One region of the Clostridium sp. FP1 genome, then DNA from elsewhere that is predicted to be linked to it. Evidence: predicted binding sites of a transcription regulator. Region 1 holds the regulator's gene; each other region holds the start of a gene.
The links. The regulator NrdR, encoded in region 1, represses ribonucleotide reductase genes. The targets are predictions, from matches to a motif close to CACNANATNTNGTG.

Region 1 (6,482 bases):
TAATTGTACAGTTTTATTTCTATTCATTGTAGGGAATTTCAACTATGAATTTACTACCTAGTCCAAGCTCACTTTCAACATATATTTTCCCGTTAAATTGAAGTACTATATGCTTAACAATAGCAAGGCCAAGACCTGTGCCACCATTCGATCTAGAACGAGCCTTATCCACTCTGTAAAATCTTTCGAAAATACGTGGAATTTGTTTTTTAGCTATTCCAACGCCAGTATCCTTAACCCATAGAATGAATCTATCATCGTAGACCTCTGTTCCAATGCAAATACTATCACCTGTTTCTGAGTAGTTTATTGCATTACCTACTAAGTTAATTAACATTTGTTTAAACCTATCAGCATCACCTAGCAATGCTTTTATGCTGTGCTGCTCAATTGATAACTGGATTCCTTTTACATCTGCTGTGTTTTTCATTAGATTGTAAACATCTCTTATAATTTTATTAACATCAATTTTTTCTTTTTTGATTTCCTTTTGTTGTTCTATATGTGAAAGTGTTAAAATATCTGTAATTAATCTAGTCAATCTTTCGGCTTCTTCATTGATTATATTTAAAAACTTTTCCTTTGTGTCCACATCATCCACATATTTTAGGGTTTCAGCAAAGCCTTTAATAGATGTTAGCGGCGTTTTAAGTTCATGGGAAACATTAGCAACAAACTGCGTTCTCATTTTCTCTAATTTTTTTACTTCTGTAATATCTTGAACCACAGCAACAGTTCCTATATGCTGACTTCTGTTTATTATGTCTGCAGTTTTTATTCTGAGTTCTCTTTCTTGTGGCCAAACTATCTTTATTTCTTTATAGTCATCATCACTTTGATGGAAAATATCTTCTAATTGAAAATCTCTTATATTATCTAGAAGATTTTCTCCTATAATATCTTTAGTGATTCCAAACATTTTTTTAGCATAGGGGTTAATCATTATGACTTTATTTTTCCTATCAACAGCAATGACTCCACTATCCATACTTTGCAAAATAGCCTCTAGCCTGTTTTGTTTGTCTGTAACCTCATTTAAAGTGAACTCTAGTTTATCTGCCATCTCATTAAAGTTCTTTGCTAGTTGCCCTATTTCGCCATCTGATAATGTCCTAGCTCTTCTATGGATTTCCCCCTTACTAATTCTTGAAGTAATAAAAATTAAGTCTGTAATAGGTTTTACTATAATACAGGATAGTTTTAGAGAAAACCAAATTGACATTATCGCACAAAATAATATGGCCAATATGTAAAGCTTAAAATATTTACTGCCTAGACCATTTACAATTTCAACAGGCATCGAACTTCTAATAATAAGACCATCATCAAAAGCAGTGGCAAAATACATCATATTCTTCTCAGTAGATGAACTATATCTCACTGAAAATCCACTGCCACTTTTTCTTGCCTCTATTAATTCTTGCCTATCATTGTGGTTACCCATAGTTTCTGCATTTACAGATGAATCATAAATAACTTTACCTTTCTTATCTATATAGGTTACTCTTAACTCCGAATGCGCTAAATTTTCTACGAAAAATTTCTCTTGGTCTCTTAAATTATTACTTTTCAATAAGTTAATTATCATATTATTATTTATTTCAAGTTTATCTTTTAGATTTTGTTGATATTCATAATTAAAAATAGATACAAATAGAACAGTTACTATTGTAAATATAAAAATCACAGTACTGAGCAAATATATAACTAATTTTTTTTTCATAATTAATCACCAAAATTAAATCTATATCCTATACCCCTAATAGTTTGAATATATGCTGGATTTTTATCATCCTCTTCAATTTTTTGTCTTAAATGTCTTATATGAACGTCTACAGTTCTTGTTTCTCCTAAGTATTCATAACCCCATATTTTATCTAATAGGAAGTCTCTTGTCATAACTCTACCTTTATTTTTTATTAAGATTTCCAATAACTCAAATTCCTTTAAGGTTAAATCAATTTTACTTTCACTTTTAATGACCTCGTGTTTACCAAAGTCAATAGCCAAATTACCAATATTGAAAGTTTTTTCAACTAGCTGCATATTGGTTCTTCTAAGTATAGCTTTAATCCGCGCAACTAGCTCCCTTACTGAAAATGGCTTTGTAATATAATCATCTGCACCTAGCTCAAGTCCTATTATTTTGTCTATTTCTTCTCCTTTGGCTGTTATCATTATTATTGGCATATTTGCCATAGATGAGTCTTTTCTAATTTCCTTACACACATCCAAGCCATCCATTCCAGGCAACATTAAATCTAGTAACATTAATTGTGGCAATTGTTCTTTAACCAGTTTTATAGCCTCTATACCATCCCCCGCACATATAACCTTATATCCGCTTTTCTCAAGATTAAACCTAATTAACTCCTGAATATGCTCTTCATCATCCACCACTAATATTTTTTCTCCAGCCATGTTAATCCCTCCATACTTTTTCTGCTTAACTTATTGAGTTAAATCATCTCCTGCTGAGTTGCAATTAACGACTTCAGAAGGAGATTTAGAGTCCCACTGAAGTTTTTTTATTGCACTATCTAACCCCAACTTATAGAAGTGTGGGGCTTTCCTTCCGAACCGTCGTTAAGTATACAAAAGAAAACATCCTACCTTGCTTATTTTCACTATTTCTATAGGAATATAATTCATATTGTTTATTACAGGCAGTACAAGTGTTGGTAGTAGTAATATTTTCTTCTTTAATACCCTTGTCCACAAGTTGTGCCAAAATACATTTTTCTAAATCCAATTTATTATTATTGCTAATTTTAATATTACTATAAATATCTTCACTAGTAAACGCTTCTATTAGTTCCGGGCTAACTTCATAGCAACAACCACCAATATGTGGACCAATGTATACCCTAATATCCTTAGCTTTTGAGCCATAATTTTCTTCTAATTTTTTAATTGTTTTACTTACAATTAATGCCTTTGTACCTTTCCATCCACTATGTACGGCAGCTATTACTCCTTTTTTAGTGTCTACTAAAATTACTGGAACACAATCTGCCGTAAACACACCTATAGCTGTTTTAGTTCTATCTGATATTAATGCATCTCCATCATTAGTATTTCCATCAAAACTTACAATTATGTCACTATGAATTTGATTTAAATAGCCTATAGCTTGTAATTTGTAATGTTTCTTAATCATTTCTAAATTTAGCAACCCTTCCTGTGTATTTTTATTAAAATTTAGGTCAGCTTTTGCTGTAGCAAACAAAATCACAGCATTCTCATACTGGAATTTTATAAATTCATGATTATTAATAGTTTCAATTTTCATTACTTCACCTCATTTATAAGTACATAGAGTGTAAAAATTTTAATTTTTCAAAATACAAAATGCCTAAGGGTGTTTTATTCCTTAGACATTAATTTCCTTATTTCTTCCATAAACGTATTAATATCTTTGAATTGCCTATAAACTGAAGCAAATCTCACATAAGAAACCTCATCTACATTCTTTAGTATATTCATAATGATTTCTCCGATATAGTCAGATTTTACTTCTGTAAGCATTTCATTATTTAACTGTTTTTCTACCTCATCACAAATGGCTTCAATTTGCATTCTTGATACTGGTCTTTTTTGACAGGCCTTCATAAGTCCATTTATTATTTTTGTTCTGTCAAAATATTCTCTATTAAAATCCTTTTTTATTACTAAAATTGGTATATCATCTACTTTTTCATAAGTAGTATATCGTTTAAAACAAGTCAGACACTCGCGTCTTCTTCTAGTTGCAATATTATCCTCTGTTGATCTAGAATCAACTACTTTACTTTCTTCACAGCTGCAATATGGACACTTCAATGCTTTTCACGCCCTCTTTCTTGTATAGTTAGCAAATATAATAACATTATACACTTTTTCTTATAAATTAAAATACTTTAGGCACATAAAAATAAATAACAAGTAGGATAACTTGTTATTTATTTTTATGTGCTACCTTATTAAATTTCTATTATGTGTTATTCATTTTCTATATTTACATCACTACCATCTACAAGAATAACGTCCACACCAATTTTTTTTACCTTTTCCCAAGGTATCTCAATGCTATTATTTTTATTAAACCAAGATGATTTTTGAGTTGGAAGTATGATTGAAATAATTCGATATTCTTCACAATCAACTTTTAAATCTTTGATGTATCCCATTTTCGACCCTGAATTTAAATCTATAATTTCCATTTGTCTTAAGTTATTTATAGCAAACATTAAGCTGTCCAATTTATTACCCCCCATAAGTTTTTGAAAACCGCTAGTCACGTGCACTAGTCTATTTTTAAAAATGCATAACACTTTATATTATTTATATTCATTAGTCATTAAAAATATCATTTTTAATGACAAAAAATTAATTTCTTAAAATAAAACATAGAACCATAAGAAGTTTCAAGCATAAATTAAAATGATATTACAAAAAAAAGATCCCATAAAGGGACCTTATACCATTTTATTAATTTCTTTTTTTAATCTTTTTATAATTCTTTTTTCAAGTCTTGAGATATAAGATTGTGATATTCCAAGAATATCCGCAACTTCTTTTTGTGTTTTTTCTGTAGTTCCATTTAAGCCAAATCTTAGTTGCACAATTTCTTTTTCTCTTGAATTTAAACGTTGCATAGCAAGCCAAAGCAATTGTTTATCTACATCATCTTCAATAATATTGTAAACCACATCGTTGTCAGTGCCAAGAATATCAGAAAGTAACAATTCATTACCGTCCCAATCAACATTTAGAGGTTCATAAAAAGAAATTTCTGTTTTTATTTTACTATTTCTTCTGAGATACATTAAAATTTCATTTTCAATACATCTTGAAGCATATGTAGCTAATTTGATTTTCTTTTCAGGGTCAAAGGTATTAACTGCTTTTATAAGCCCTATGGTTCCAACAGAAATTAAGTCTTCAACATTTACACCTGTATTTTCAAACTTCCTTGCTATATATACTACTAGCCTTAAATTTCTTTCGATTAAGGTGGCTCTCACTTTTTTGTCACCTGTATCTAATCTAACCACTAATTCGTCCTCTTCATCCTTAGTCAAAGGAGGTGGTAGTGCATCATTCCCCCCTATATAAAACAAATTTTTTGAAAATACTTTGAATTTAACAATCAACTTGTTTAACACTACTTTAAAATTGAACATAATATCCTCCTTATATCTATTATTTCATATAATAATTTTGAACTTTTAATTAAGTATTCCCCTTGACATAAGCGCATTGTAGTAGTTGTCTTTGCTCAATTTATCCTCACAAAAGGCTATAATTACATCTTTTGTTTCAATGGTTTTTTTATCAATATGAATATTAATATACTCTGGTTTAAAACCTACAAGGCTTCCCCTAGTTCCATTTAGTACAGTATAGGGAATGTAATAGGTATTGTTTTTTTCAAGTATTACATCATTTAACATATTACGTTCAACAATTAATACTGGCAAATTAGTAGCAGGCTCACGAAGCTCATTTCCTGTATCTAAAAATGCTACAATAGTTTTTTTATGACTTTTACTAATTATATCAACAGTGTATATAAGAGTTAATATTTTTTTTCTATCCCCTATAAAAATTACGATCCTATATATCAACATATAAATTATCATTACTGAAAGAAGTAATTTTTCATAAGGAAAATTTATTATAATTATATTAAATGACATTTCCTTACTATTGCTTATTTGAATAAATAAACACATCCCAGCTAAAAGAATTGAATATAATATAAATATTATACAAGCCTTAATTATGAATAAAATATTTTTTTCTCTAAAAACAATTAAAATCATTCCTATAACTATTAATATTTTAAAAGGTATATATGACAAGTATTTAAGCTTTGGGTACACAACTGTTAAAACATATAGGCTACCCACAAAACTTGATAGGCACATCCACATAAGATTCACTCTTTTTCTTAATGTTTGAACAGTAACATGCAATATGAATAGATTAACTATAAAATTTACTAATATAAGAACATCTACATATACTATCACTCGCCCTTCCTCCTTTAAAAACATTATATAACTTATGCGATTAAAATTTTGTCATTTTTTACCACAAATATAATTTTTATTCTTCTATAAAATGCCACTAATTCCCATATTTTTTTTAAATATACAGGTAATAAAAAAATACCTATGCACTACAAATTATATTGTAAGTGCATAGGTACCTATAAGTAACTAAAATTGTTTATTTACTTTGTCTTCGTAAAAAAGCTGGAATTTCCAAATCAGAAGTCTCATAATCTTTAGTATATGCAGCTTCTTCGATAGGTTTAACAAATTCTTTTTCTTTTTCTTTTTCTTTGGTCTTTGGTACAGTTTTATTTTTTAATATTTTTTCATTTTCAAAGCCAGTTGCTATAACTGTTATTCTTATTTCATCTTTTAAATTTTCATCTATAACTGCACCAAATATGATATTGGCATCTGGATCTGCAGCTCCTTGAACAATTT
Region 2 (6,482 bases), 1.1 Mb from region 1:
TTCACCGAAGGCTCATGAACCTTCTGCTACTATGACGTCTGCTGACTTCTTAGATTTCAACTTTACATCACTGCAAAGGTTGTTATTTCAAAATTCATCTCTATAACCTTTACCTAAGATCTCCCCGGGTAAGAACGCAATCTTTCACTCCATCTATCTGCTACATTTACACCACTTGTTTCGAATAGTTTTGGGCTTCGTTATGTTATGCAAACTTACCCACAAGCACATGCCTTATATGTAGTTTCTATTCGTCAGACCAGAGTTTTGCCGCCGACTTCCTTCAGATTCCACGTCACCATGGACACCCTTGTCTTAAGCTATGCACTTGGCACTATTAACCCGTGCTAGGGACTTTCACCCATTAGATTGCGTCCATGCCGGGCGCACATAAAAAGTAAGAGCCTGATGTAACTCATCACACTCTTACTTTTTTTGAAAAATATGAAGGTTAAGAATTTATTTTAATCTAGTACCCTCTTCATTTTGAAGGATTAGGTCACTTTTCATAAGGCCACCTAATGCTCTTTTAAATGCGTTTTTGCTAGTTTTAAAAACTTTTTTTATATCATCTGGAGAACTTTTATCATTGTATGGCATAAATCCATCGGAACTTTTAAGATATTCTAATATTTGCTCTTCAACTATATCTCTTTCCTCTAGTCTTGGTTTTCTTACTGTTAAGTCCATTTTACCATCTTCATAATATTTTTTAACTCTTGCTTTTAATCTATCTCCAGGCGTTATATTCATATAATTCTCATTTCTTAAAATAACCCCTCTGTAAATATCATCAATAGCTACCATTACAGTACCATTAGTCTGGATTCCGTATACTGTGCCTTCCACTTCATCATCAATATTATATGAATCTGTATCGTATAAATATTTATCAACAAAAGTAGTGGCTGCAATTCTTCCAGTCTTATCTAGATATATATAAAAAAGATATTTTCTGCCTGTTTCTAAACTGTAATTTTCCTCCTTAAAAGGAACCAATACATCTCTTTCTAGACCAATTTCTACAAAACTACCTATTGTAGTCATGTCAACAACCTTAAGATAAGCTAAATCCCCCACCTTTGCAAGTGGTTTTTTTAAAGTTGAAATTAACCTATCACTTGAATCTCTGTACACAAAGGCTTCAACTTCATCATCAATATTAAGCGCCCTACCTAAAGTACTTTTCATTGGAAGTAGTACGTCATCACTAGTGTTTCCTGTGCCAGCGTCTAGATAGTACCCAAATTCTGCGCGCCTTACTACTTTTAAATTATTTAAATCTCCTATGTTTATCATTTATTATCTCCTACCTTTTATTTTAAACTTTTGACCAATCTATGTATTTGTTAAGTTTAGAAAAAATTCAACTAAATATTTTTCTTCAAGCATATACTTATATTTCTGCTCATTTGTCATCTTTTCTATTCCATTTAATTTTATCATTTTTCCCACTCCTTAAAAAAACAATAATTCTCTACCTTCTATTGTAGTTAAAAAACGTCGAAAATAAAAGCTATTTTTAAAAATAAAAGACAGTTAACAACTCAATTGTTCAAATAGTTGTTAACCGCCCCCATTTACCTACACTTTTATTTTATAATATATTTCATGGAAAGCTCTGCATAATGCTCCGCAGATTTTTTTAAGGCTTCTTTTTCTTCTATAGTCAGTTCTCGAATAACTCTTGCTGGTACTCCCATACAAAGAACGCCAGAAGGTATTTTCTTCCCCTGCGTAACCAAGCTACCAGCACCAATTATAGTATATTCTCCTATTTCAGCTCCATTTAGTATAGTGCTTCCCATACCAATTAAAGTATTACTTGAAATTTTACAACCATGTATTATAGAATTATGTCCTATAGTTACATACTCTCCAATATATACTGGAAAATCCTCATCATTGTGCACCGTACAATTGTCTTGAACATTTGTATAAGCACCTATAGATATATAATTCATATCTCCTCTTAATACAGCTCCAAACCAAATATTACTGTACTCTCCTATAGATACATTTCCTATAACGTCCGCACTGATAGCAATAAAAGATTGTTTGTGTACCTTAGGTATTTGTCCATCAAATTGATGTATCATAAGCTACTAATCACCTCTTCCCAAAAAAAATAATTACTTATCTATTATACAATATAATAATATTTATTACACTGCAATATTTTATAAATTGTCCTATTATTCGCAATATTATTACATAATAATCTGTATTGATTTTTATATAATTTCATTATATAATACCATATATAGTTATGAATTCCTTTGTGATTACTACATATAGTGTGTTATACTATTTTAGCATATAAGATTAAACTAAATAATTGTGAAAATTTTTAGTGTAGTAACATCAGCACGCATAAATATAATTTTAGAATTAATTTATATATTAAGAAAATAATAGGAGGTGAATATACTAGCTTTTTTAGGCTAGTATACTTATGGCGGAGATAAAAAGTTTAATTAAAAGATTTTATACAAGTTCATTAGAAAAAGATAAAAATATTACTGTTTTTGATTTGTTTCATTGGAAAAAGGTAGATGTTTTTCTAAAGGACCATAAAACAAACAAAGTACTTTTAGATATGAAGGATTTAGAATTTCCTGAGCATTACTCGCAAAATTCTTGCGATATTATAGCTTCAAAATATTTCAGAAAATCCGGTGTTCCCACTAAGCAAGGCTACGAAAACAGTATGAAAATGGTAGCTCATAGGCTTGTTAATTTTTGGTGTGAATCCTTAACTGACCAAACAATTATTAAAACTGATGAGGAAAAAAGCATTGTTTATGATGAATTAGTATATGCATTTTTAAATCAAATGTTTGCTCCAAATTCTCCTCAATGGTTTAATACTGGGCTTAACCTCTCTTATGGTATAAAAGGTGGAACCCTAGATAATTTTTATTATGATGAAAGTAAAAAAATGATTGTTAAAAGCGAGGATGCTTATACAAGAACTCAGGCTTCTGCTTGTTTCATTCTCTCAATTGAAGATAAATTACTTGGCAAACACTCAATATCTGAGCAGTATGTAACAGAAACTAAATTATTCAAAGGCGGTTCAGGTACCGGAACAAACTTCTCTAGCATAAGAGGTCGTGGCGAAAGGTTATCTAGTGGTGGAGTCTCTTCAGGTCTAATGAGTTTTTTAAAAGGCCTTGATAGAAATGCAGGAGCAATAAAATCTGGCGGAACTACAAGACGTGCTGCTAAAATGCTATGTCTTGATATTGACCATCCGGAAATAATGGAATTTATGACTTGGAAAGCTAAAGAAGAAGATAAGGTACGCGCTCTTACCAAAATGGGTTATGATGGCAACTTTGAAGGAGAAGCTTACGAGACCGTATCTGGACAAAACGGAAACAATTCCATAAGATTTTCAGATGAATTCATGATGAAGGTTGATGACCTTTCAAAAAATCCTAAGCAGACTATTACTCTTAAAGGAAGAGCTGACAACTCAGTTAATAAAGATATACCTGTTAAGAAGCTATGGGATACCTTTAATAAAGCTGCTTGGTTATGCGCAGATCCAGCTCCCCAGTTTGATGATACCTTTAATGCATGGCACACTTGTCCAGCTGGAGAAGATGGCGCAGTTAATGCAAAGCACAATAGAATTAATTCAACTAACCCTTGTGGAGAATATGCATTTTTAGATGATACTTCCTGTAATTTAGCCTCTATTAATATTTATAAATTCTATGACAGTAAAACTAAAAAATTAGATATAGATGGATATGTTCATTTAATAGGACTTACTCAATTAATCCTTGAAGCTTCCATACATTGGGGCCAATTTCCTACAGAAGATATAGCAAGAAAAACACACTTATTTAGAAGCACAGGACTTGGAATTGCAAACCTCTCTTCACTACTTATGGTAATGGGATACGCCTATGACTCAGAAGATGCTAGAAATTTAGCTTCCTCGCTAACTGGAATAATGACAGCTCAGTCTTATTATGTCTCATCCCTCATGGCAAAAGAACTAGCTCCTTTTGAAAAATATGAAATTAACAAAACATATATGCAACTAGTTATAAGAAATCACGCTAGAGCAGCTGGAGCTCTAAATACTGAATTTGAAAATTTAAACTATGAGCCTGTAAAAGTTAATCACAATCTTTTAAAGGGCAACTCTCTAGGTTATATAAGTGAAACCTTAAAAAATTGCTTCACAAAAGCATTAAATAGTGGTGAAAAATACGGTTTTAGAAATGCCCAAGTTACAGTTATAGCTCCTACTGGTACTATTTCCTTTGCTATGGATTGTGGAGCAACCTCTATAGAACCATATTTCAGCCATTTTATTTATAAAAAATTATCTGGTGGCGGTTATATGACCATGGTTAATCCGGTAATTAAAGCTTCCTTAACTAACCTCGGATATTCTCAAATCCAAACAAATGATATTCTAGACTATATCCTAAGAAAAGAAAAAGTTAATGAAAACGGCTTTGAGTACGAAAAAATTATTGATGGAAAAATCGAGGGCGCTCCACATTTAAAACCTGAACATTTAGCTATATTTGATACAGCAAACAAATGCGGTAGTGGAAAAAGATACATTCCATTTATGGGACATGTTCTCATGATGGCAGCAATAACTCCGATGATATCAGGTTCTATATCAAAAACTGTAAATTTACCTAAAAATGCCACTATAGAAGATTTTAAAGAAGTCATACTTAACTCTTGGAAATTAGGTGTAAAAGGCATAGCCTTATATAGAGATGGTTCAAAGGCAAGTCAGCCTTTAAACACTACCCTATCTCAAGATAAAGAACTATCCCTTGAAGATTTATCCTATGCGGATCTTTTAAAGAAAGCAAAGACGCAAGAGGAAATTTCCAATCATTCTACAAGAGAAAAACCAATTGGAATCCGTTATGGCACTACTCATCCTGCTCAAATTGATGATGTAAAAGTCTATACTACTGTAAATAGACGTTCAAATGGAGAAATCTCTGAAATATATATAACAACAGATAGAGAAGGTACTATTATTACTGGATTACTCAATTCTCTTTCAAAATCAATTTCAGTAATGCTTCAATATCACGTACCTGCAGAAGATATTTCTAAAATGCTTCGCGGACAAAAATTTGAACCTTATGGTTTTGTACAAAAACATCCTTATATTAAATCTGTTTCTTCTATATCTGATTTAATTAGCAAAATAATTGATATAGAACTAGGCGACTATACAAGATGTCAAATTAAACCTGAAAATTACGGCAACACTGATATACCTAAAAACCCACTAATGCCAGATGAAAATGAAATTTCAGCTAGCATAGTAGAAAATGAAAATGTATCTACCTTCAAAAACACTGAAAAGCCTAAAGGAGAAAGGTTATACTCTGAAACCTGCTCTCATTGTTCAAGTACTAAACTTGTTAAAAGCGGTACTTGCAAGGTTTGTCTAGATTGTGGAACAACTACGGGGTGTAGTTAAACACTGTAGTTAAACACTGTAGTTAACCACTGGGGACAGTTAACAACTAATAGTTATATCTCTGCTCTAATAGTAGAAATACAACTTTGAACTTTGCTGATACAACTATGAGGTTTACTACAAAATAAATATTTATTCATAAGTAATCAAATAAAACCTACTAAACTGATTTTTATCAATTTAGTAGGTTTTATTAAATTCTTTGGCCTTTCTGTGTCTTGATCCTCATTGGAAATGTAGCATAAAATACTGCCCTATCTTTAAAATATGTTTGTTTTGCATTTGTACTATGAATTGATTTCCTTTTTCATCTTCACAAAACAAATCATATATTGCCTTACGGCTAGTATAACAATCCCCTTGCATTTCATTCTTTATTCCTTCTTTTTCATCACTATCTGATTTAAGTTTAGGTACATTACTAACAAAAACTGCTATTGCTATGAGCAGAAAAATAGAACCGCCACCGAAATGACGATTCTCTCTTTGCTTATCTTTTTAAACTTCCATATTCGCCCAGGGGTCTGACCCCTTTAATGCTTATTGTAGTTGTAAACTAGGTGGATTCGTTTGCCCTTCTGCGCCATATGGTACTGCCTTTGATTTCTCACTTTCACGTTTAGCCTTGGTTGTTACTGATATATATATACTTCCGCCTTCTGATTTTGGAAGTGTAATACTTAATGTTGCTGTTGCTGTAGGTATTGCATCTTTTGCTAGTTTTTCACCTTTTGCTAGTTTGTCTGCTTTTGCTATTGCTGTTCCTATTGGTTTTGCGCCTTTTTTACTTTCTTCGTATATTGTAACTACATCTCCTAATTTTAAATCTTTAACTGTTATTGTATCTAGTTCCAATGCATTATTGACAACTGTCACTATTGATGATGGCATATCCGTAACCGCTTCTGCTATATAGCCTTTTGGTCCTACTTTATAACTTTCAAGCAAACCCTTTTTGGTTACTGTTACATATATTCTTCTATTTGTATTTTCAATGTTT
Region 3 (6,482 bases), 2.8 Mb from region 1:
TAAGCTGATTTTGGCAACTTTCACAGTTATGCATGCAGCCAGACACAAAGAGCACAGATCTCATTCCGTCTCCATTGACTAATGAATTATCTAAAAACCCACCTATTTGAAGTTTCACTAAATACACCGCCTTTTATATGATAAAGTAAATCATGAGCAATTGTACTAATACAATTGCTCATGATTTTAAACAAACTTTATTTAATAGACAGCTGCATGATCCTCAGTATGAGATATCCTATCTGCTCTCTCTGCTGTTTTCCCATTACCAAATCTCTCATCCAAACTTAAGTAACCTGTTACTCTTGAAATTCCTTGTATATTATGACTCCCACATTTCGTGCATTTTTGAACTCCACTTTGGAGATAAGTTCCGCAATCTTTACAATATCTTATATGGAAATTAATCCCCAAGTAACTAATGTTTGTTTGCTTATATGCATAATCTAATATGTCCATTATAATTTCCCCTGTTGGGTAATCGTCAAGTTCTATATAACTAATATGTCCACCATTACATAATTTATGATAAGGTGCTTCAATATCTATTTTTCCTACAATGGATATTGGATATCCTACAGGAACATGATAACTATTTGTATAATATTCCTTATCCGTAACCCCTGGTATTTCACCAAATACAGCCTTATCTTGAAGTATAAACCTACCACTTAACCCTTCAGCAGGCGTTGCATAAGTGCTCCAATTAAGCTTAGTTTCATCTATTAACTTGTCAGTATACTTTCTTATATAGGATATTATTTCAACCCCTAATTTTCTAGACTCTTCGCATTCACCATGATGCTTCCCTGTTATCGCTGCTAGAGTTTCCGCAAGGCCTATAAATCCAATAGCCCATGATCCATTCTTTAAAATAGGTTCAATGGAATCATTAGGAGTTAATCCTTCACTTCCAAGCATTAGTCCTTGACCTGCTACAAATGGTAAATCCTTAACCTTTAACTTTTTTAACACATTATATCTATGCATAAGTGCTTCTCTGCAAAGTTCTAACTTAACATAGAGTAATTTATAGAACTTGTCTACATTTCCCTTAGCTAATATACCAAGTCTAGGAAGATTTATAGTTGCCGGTGCAATATTTCCTCTGCCCTTTGTTCCTGCCTCTCCATTTATATTAGAACAAACATAAGTACGACACCCCATGGTAGCCGGTGTAATTCCTTGATCATAGTAAAATTTATTAAAATCAGCATCTAAATTCATAAAAGTAGGGTTCATTCTCTTGCTAGCAACCTGACAAGCAAGCTTATATAAATAGTGATATGGATCAGTTTTTTCTCTATTTACTCCTTTTTTTACTCTAAAAATTATATTAGGAAATACTGGTTGTTCTCCTTTTCCAAGCCCTTTTTCATATTCTATTAGAAATATTTCACATACCAGGGCTGCGTCTTTAGATTCTGGTATTCCAATATTCATTGAACTAAAAGGCACTTGTGATCCTGCTCTGCTATGCATTGTATTTAGGTTATATACTATGCCCTGCATAGATTGCTCTATAGCTCTTCTTAATTTACGCTCTGCAAACGCATTGATCTTATTTTCATCTACACCTAGGTCTCTAATCTCTTGACGTATTTCTTGCCTTGTGTATTCTATAAATGCTGCCATATCATTATCAAAATCTGGATGTGACTGACCTCCAAACATATCGTTCTGAGTTGATTGAAGTAAAATACATGAAAGTTCCGCTGCAGACTCTATCCTTTTTGCTCTCCTTATATAGCCATAGCCCGTATTAAAGCCTCTTTCTAAAACTTCTTTTGTTGGTATATGCAAACAATTTACGGTTAAATTGTAACTATCCAAATCATGGTAATATACGTCTCCATTTTCATGTGCTTTTGCTAAATGCTTAGGCATCATAGATAAATTATGCCATTTGTTAGATTCACTAGCAATTCTAAGTAACTTAGAACTAAAATTATTGCCCACATTAGCATTATCTCTATCTGTTTCTACTCCTATTTTTTCTATAGCTTTCATAAGATCTGATTTTATTTCTCTAATCTTATTACGTTCACGCCTATAATTAGAAAAAGCTACTCCAATAGGCTTATGACCATTTTCTAAAAGTTTATCTTCAACAATATTCTGTATTTCTTCCACAGAAAGTTGCTGTTTGTCCAAATCCTCAATTCTTTCTAACACCTTTTGAGTTAGCTCTATAATTTCACTTTCTTTTAAATTAAAACCTATCTCATCCGCTGCTCCCCTTATGGCATTTGTGATTTTTATCGAATCAAACTGAACCTCTCGTCCATCTCTTTTGACTACATGTAGCATAACTAGGCCTCCCTAAACACAATATCTTGTACTTTGCTTATTATACTCTAGTAAAAATTATATATCAATTTGACAATTAACTTCTATCATATAATACGCCCATTTAGGTTTTGATTATCTCAATTTCCTTTGATTTTTTATCCTTATTGTGCTCTTGACATTATAATTTCACCTCTAAACTTATTTTTATTAATATCTGCCTGAAAAAAAATAAAAAAAAATAAAACAGTATAAAAAAAACATTAAAAGCCAAACTATATTTAGAACATAAAGCAACCACTACTAAAACTATTATAAATAATATACTGCCTTAAGTTAAAATAGTTTAATAAAAAATAACTAAACTGTATGTATTTTAAATTATACTATAATATAATTAAGTAAATTAAGTTTAGATGAATTCTTAGTAAATAAATAAAAAGATACGCAATTATTTATTTTATTTTTGAAAAACTATTTAAAATTTTAACAAAGTGTAGTATTATAATACTTATGTTACAAATGTTTTATGTTACAAATGTTACAAATTTTTTTATTCAGGAGGAAAGTTATATGAAAACAGGTACAGTTAAATGGTTTAATTCAGAAAAAGGGTTTGGATTCTTATCCGTAGAAGGAGAAGAAGATGTATTCGTACATTTTTCAGCTATTCAAGGAGACGGATATAAATCTTTAGAAGAAGGACAACAAGTTCAATTCGAAATAACTACTGGCGCTAGAGGCCCTCAAGCTTCAAACGTTACTAGATTATAATTCAAATTCTAAAGTAATCTATAATATACATCAATTATAGATAAAACACCTATCACACTGTGATAGGTGTTTTTTAGTTTATATCAGCTATCCTTAAGTCCACTTATATCCTTTGTTTTATTCATTTTATAAAAATATTATCACTTTCATGAATATAATGTCTATCTTTGCTAAAACTATACAAGAGTTAGTTTATAGACTGTGAAAGGATGTTTTCATAATGATTGGTAAAATAATAGATATGGACAATACAGATGCTTTTATAAATTTTTCAGACGGAACTACTGTGGATATATGTATTGCTCGTTTACCTAAAAATTCAAAAATAGGAGATACTATTGATTTAAATATGGCATCTCCTACTAATTTGAGAAACAATATAATGGAAAGCTTTTTCTAATAAAATTTTAATAATAAAAATCTGTATTTGTTCTCCAAATACAGATTTTTATTATTTAGACATCCTGAAAATATGTCACACTGAGATTATATTAAAATTTAGGTGGTTTTTTATCTTCAAAAGTTTCAATGTTCCATAGTCCTTTATAATATTTAGCTACTACGTAATACACCTTTTCTTTCTCACTAAGTGTAGTCTTAATTGTAGCAGAGGCCTTGTATATAGTAGCTTTATATCCTTGCGTTTTAACTTTTATTAACACATCATAATCCGTAGCTTTACCTTTTAGTAATGTAGCATTATAATCATCTAACAATTTACTTTTAAAGGATTCTAAATCAGTTGATAGTACAAATTTAGCTACACTATTATCCTCACTTATATCAAGTCCTATTTTTTTGCCCTTGCCTTCACCCTCTACATACTTATCTAATACCTTTGAAATGGAATCATAATATACAGTTTTAAAATCTATTGGCTTTCGTATATTCCAAAAGTTTTGTATTATATCATTATCAATTCTTTTAGATACAATATAGCTATTATCTGAACTATACAAATTAGCTCCATCTTTTTCATCCAGCCCTGCTATATAGTTAAATTTGTGGACTTTATCTACGCCCTCATACATTTCAAATATATAATCAGACTCTAGTGTTGATTTTTCACTAACTTCCTTAGATGTTGATAAGATTTCATACAAATCTTTTATGGCTATTTCATCTGTAACCACAAATCTAAAGCTTTTATCCCTAGTACTTTGTATTATTATCTTTTTAATTCTGCCATCCTTAATATATTCAAAATCATTATTTTTTAGTCCAAGCTTTACTTTGATCCCATCAAAGCTCTTACATCCTGTAAATATAAATGCAGCTATAACTATAAAAGAAAATATCAGGAGCTTGTTTTTATTTTTGTGCATTTTTTATCCTCCTTGCTTTTCTCTGAAGATGCCTTAACACATTATTTAAGCTGCCTAGCGTAATAAAATATTAAGAGAAGCATAGTGCCCCTCTTAGTTAAAAACTCGTTAAACACGCTTTATTCACTAACAATGTAGCTATGGATCTTTCTTTTAAAATGACATTAGATAAATTATAATACTTTAAAAAGTATTAAGCAACTTTAATTAATTTTAAAGGTCTCTACTATACTTTCATAAATAGCTCCAAAAGATTCTTTAAAATTAATATTCCTTGTAAAAAATGAAATTCTATAAAATTCATTCCCATCATCAATAAAATATTCATAGGCCTTGTACCAATTATTATCAGTTACACTAATTAAGTATTGCACTAAATATGTTTTTTTACCATTTATAATAATACTGTCTAGTTTATAATTTTTAACTAGATTTTGCTCCTGAGATATCTTTTTACTTCTATCTAAAAATGCTTTTAAATCATTTTTGCTCCTCCACACTTCCACAAACCCATGAATTACTGCGTCCGATGATTGAAAATCATTGTGATATATAATTTCTCCACCAGGGAATTTTTTTTCTTTAGTTGTCCATCCTTCTGGTAATTTATAATTTACTTTTCCGTTTAAAGCAGTATAATCATTTAGCAAATTAATATTATGCTCCACAAGAATGGTAGTTTTCAACTGTTTATCAAATCCTTTTGATATCCCCAACAGCGTTATCATAAGTCCCATTAGTATTACTATAATTCCAACTTTTTTTCTGTTTATAAATATAACCCTCATTGTACCCCTCCATATATTAATGTTAATATACTATATGATACATATTAAAAGAATATTAAAAAATTAAATGTGCTACTAAATTATATAGTCGCACATTTAATTTCATATATATTATTTTTTTAAAGGGACAACAATTGTAGATTTTTTGAAATCATAAAACATCAGCCAATGCCCCATTTCATCATTTTCACTATTTGAAATCCAAGTTACAAAACCAGTTTTGCCTCCATAGGGTTGATGACATTTAGCTCTGCTCCCAGGTATTCCATAAACAATATATTTCATTTTCCCACTGGAGTCACATTTATATCCTAGCATAAAAGATTTATGGTTTCTAATATATGGATAGTAACAAATCATGGGATAATATGCTATTGCATATTTATTATAGTCGCTGAAATCATACATATTCTCTAAGCTATTCACAGGTATTTTATACCATTTACACCATTTGATCTCCTTAGAAAAATTGGGTACTTCATCAAAACCTAGTGCTACTGTTTTAAAGAATTCTCCCATAGCACCTTTAGGGTATTTACAATTATCATAATCATCTTTCTTATCATGATACTTATCTTCTTCATCTTGTTTTTTATCCTTGCTTCTATTCCCGCCTAGAACATCTTCAGGTTCTCTAACTTCAAATTCTTTGACCTTAGGCTCTTTAACTTCAGGTTCTTTGACCTCTAATTTTTTGGCTTTAGGCTCTCTAGCTTCAGGGTCTTTGATCTCTAATTCTCTAGTTTCAGATTCCTTAACTTCAGGTTCTTTGGCTTTAGGCTCTCCAAATTCAGATTCCTTAACTTCAGATTCTTTGGCTTTAGGCTCTCTAGCTTCAGGGTCTTTAGCTTCAGGTTCTTTGAATCTAAGATCTCTATCTTTAATCTCTTCGAGTCCACCTGACGTTTCAACATTTTCGGCTTTAACGCCTCCTGAAGTATCTACTTCATCACTTTTTATTTTAATTAATTCAATGTTTTGTTCATATTCATCAAATTCATTAATTATATCATCCGTTCTTGTGTCTTTGTTTTCATTTTTGCCATCGGCGAGTTTATAGTTTCTCCATTCATTTGGTTTATCTGTTGTTGAAAATCCGCTCATTATTGAAACCACATTGGTATCTAAAAATTTTACAATTGCAGCTCCAACAATCTTTTCAGCAGCTATACCAGTTTCCGCTATATTTTCCATGTCATATTCATTAGAAATATCTACTCTACCATAGTCGTCTATGTTCAATTTACCCAGTTTTATGATTTTATTTACATCTTTTTTACCACATATTAAAACCATGTAATAAGGT

Region 2: a site for NrdR is predicted at 2,287-2,300, ahead of G9F70_RS20040 (vitamin B12-dependent ribonucleotide reductase). Genes of this name have one in related genera too.
Region 3: a site for NrdR is predicted at 2,328-2,341, ahead of nrdD (anaerobic ribonucleoside-triphosphate reductase). Genes of this name have one in related genera too.

What each region holds. Positions count from the first base shown of each region.
Region 1 is NZ_JAAMNJ020000001.1:3,067,844-3,074,325, forward strand. Features, by position in the region: gene pnpS (two-component system histidine kinase PnpS) at 20-1,723, opposite strand; gene G9F70_RS14930 (response regulator) at 1,726-2,421, opposite strand; gene pgeF (peptidoglycan editing factor PgeF) at 2,552-3,292, opposite strand; gene nrdR (transcriptional regulator NrdR) at 3,367-3,822, opposite strand; gene G9F70_RS14945 (YlmC/YmxH family sporulation protein) at 3,981-4,256, opposite strand; gene sigE (RNA polymerase sporulation sigma factor SigE) at 4,458-5,165, opposite strand; gene spoIIGA (sigma-E processing peptidase SpoIIGA) at 5,211-6,017, opposite strand; gene ftsZ (cell division protein FtsZ) at 6,217-6,482, opposite strand, start outside.
Region 2 is NZ_JAAMNJ020000001.1:4,167,368-4,173,849, forward strand. Features, by position in the region: gene G9F70_RS20030 (S1 RNA-binding domain-containing protein) at 460-1,299, opposite strand; gene G9F70_RS20035 (gamma carbonic anhydrase family protein) at 1,593-2,099, opposite strand; gene G9F70_RS20040 (vitamin B12-dependent ribonucleotide reductase) at 2,456-5,482, shown strand; gene G9F70_RS20045 (hypothetical protein) at 6,023-6,482, opposite strand, start outside.
Region 3 is NZ_JAAMNJ020000001.1:231,212-237,693, reverse strand. Features, by position in the region: gene nrdG (anaerobic ribonucleoside-triphosphate reductase activating protein) at 1-118, opposite strand, end outside; gene nrdD (anaerobic ribonucleoside-triphosphate reductase) at 202-2,310, opposite strand; gene G9F70_RS01095 (cold-shock protein) at 2,863-3,063, shown strand; gene G9F70_RS01090 (hypothetical protein) at 3,284-3,463, shown strand; gene G9F70_RS01085 (hypothetical protein) at 3,555-4,388, opposite strand; gene G9F70_RS01080 (hypothetical protein) at 4,592-5,176, opposite strand; gene G9F70_RS01075 (hypothetical protein) at 5,288-6,482, opposite strand, start outside.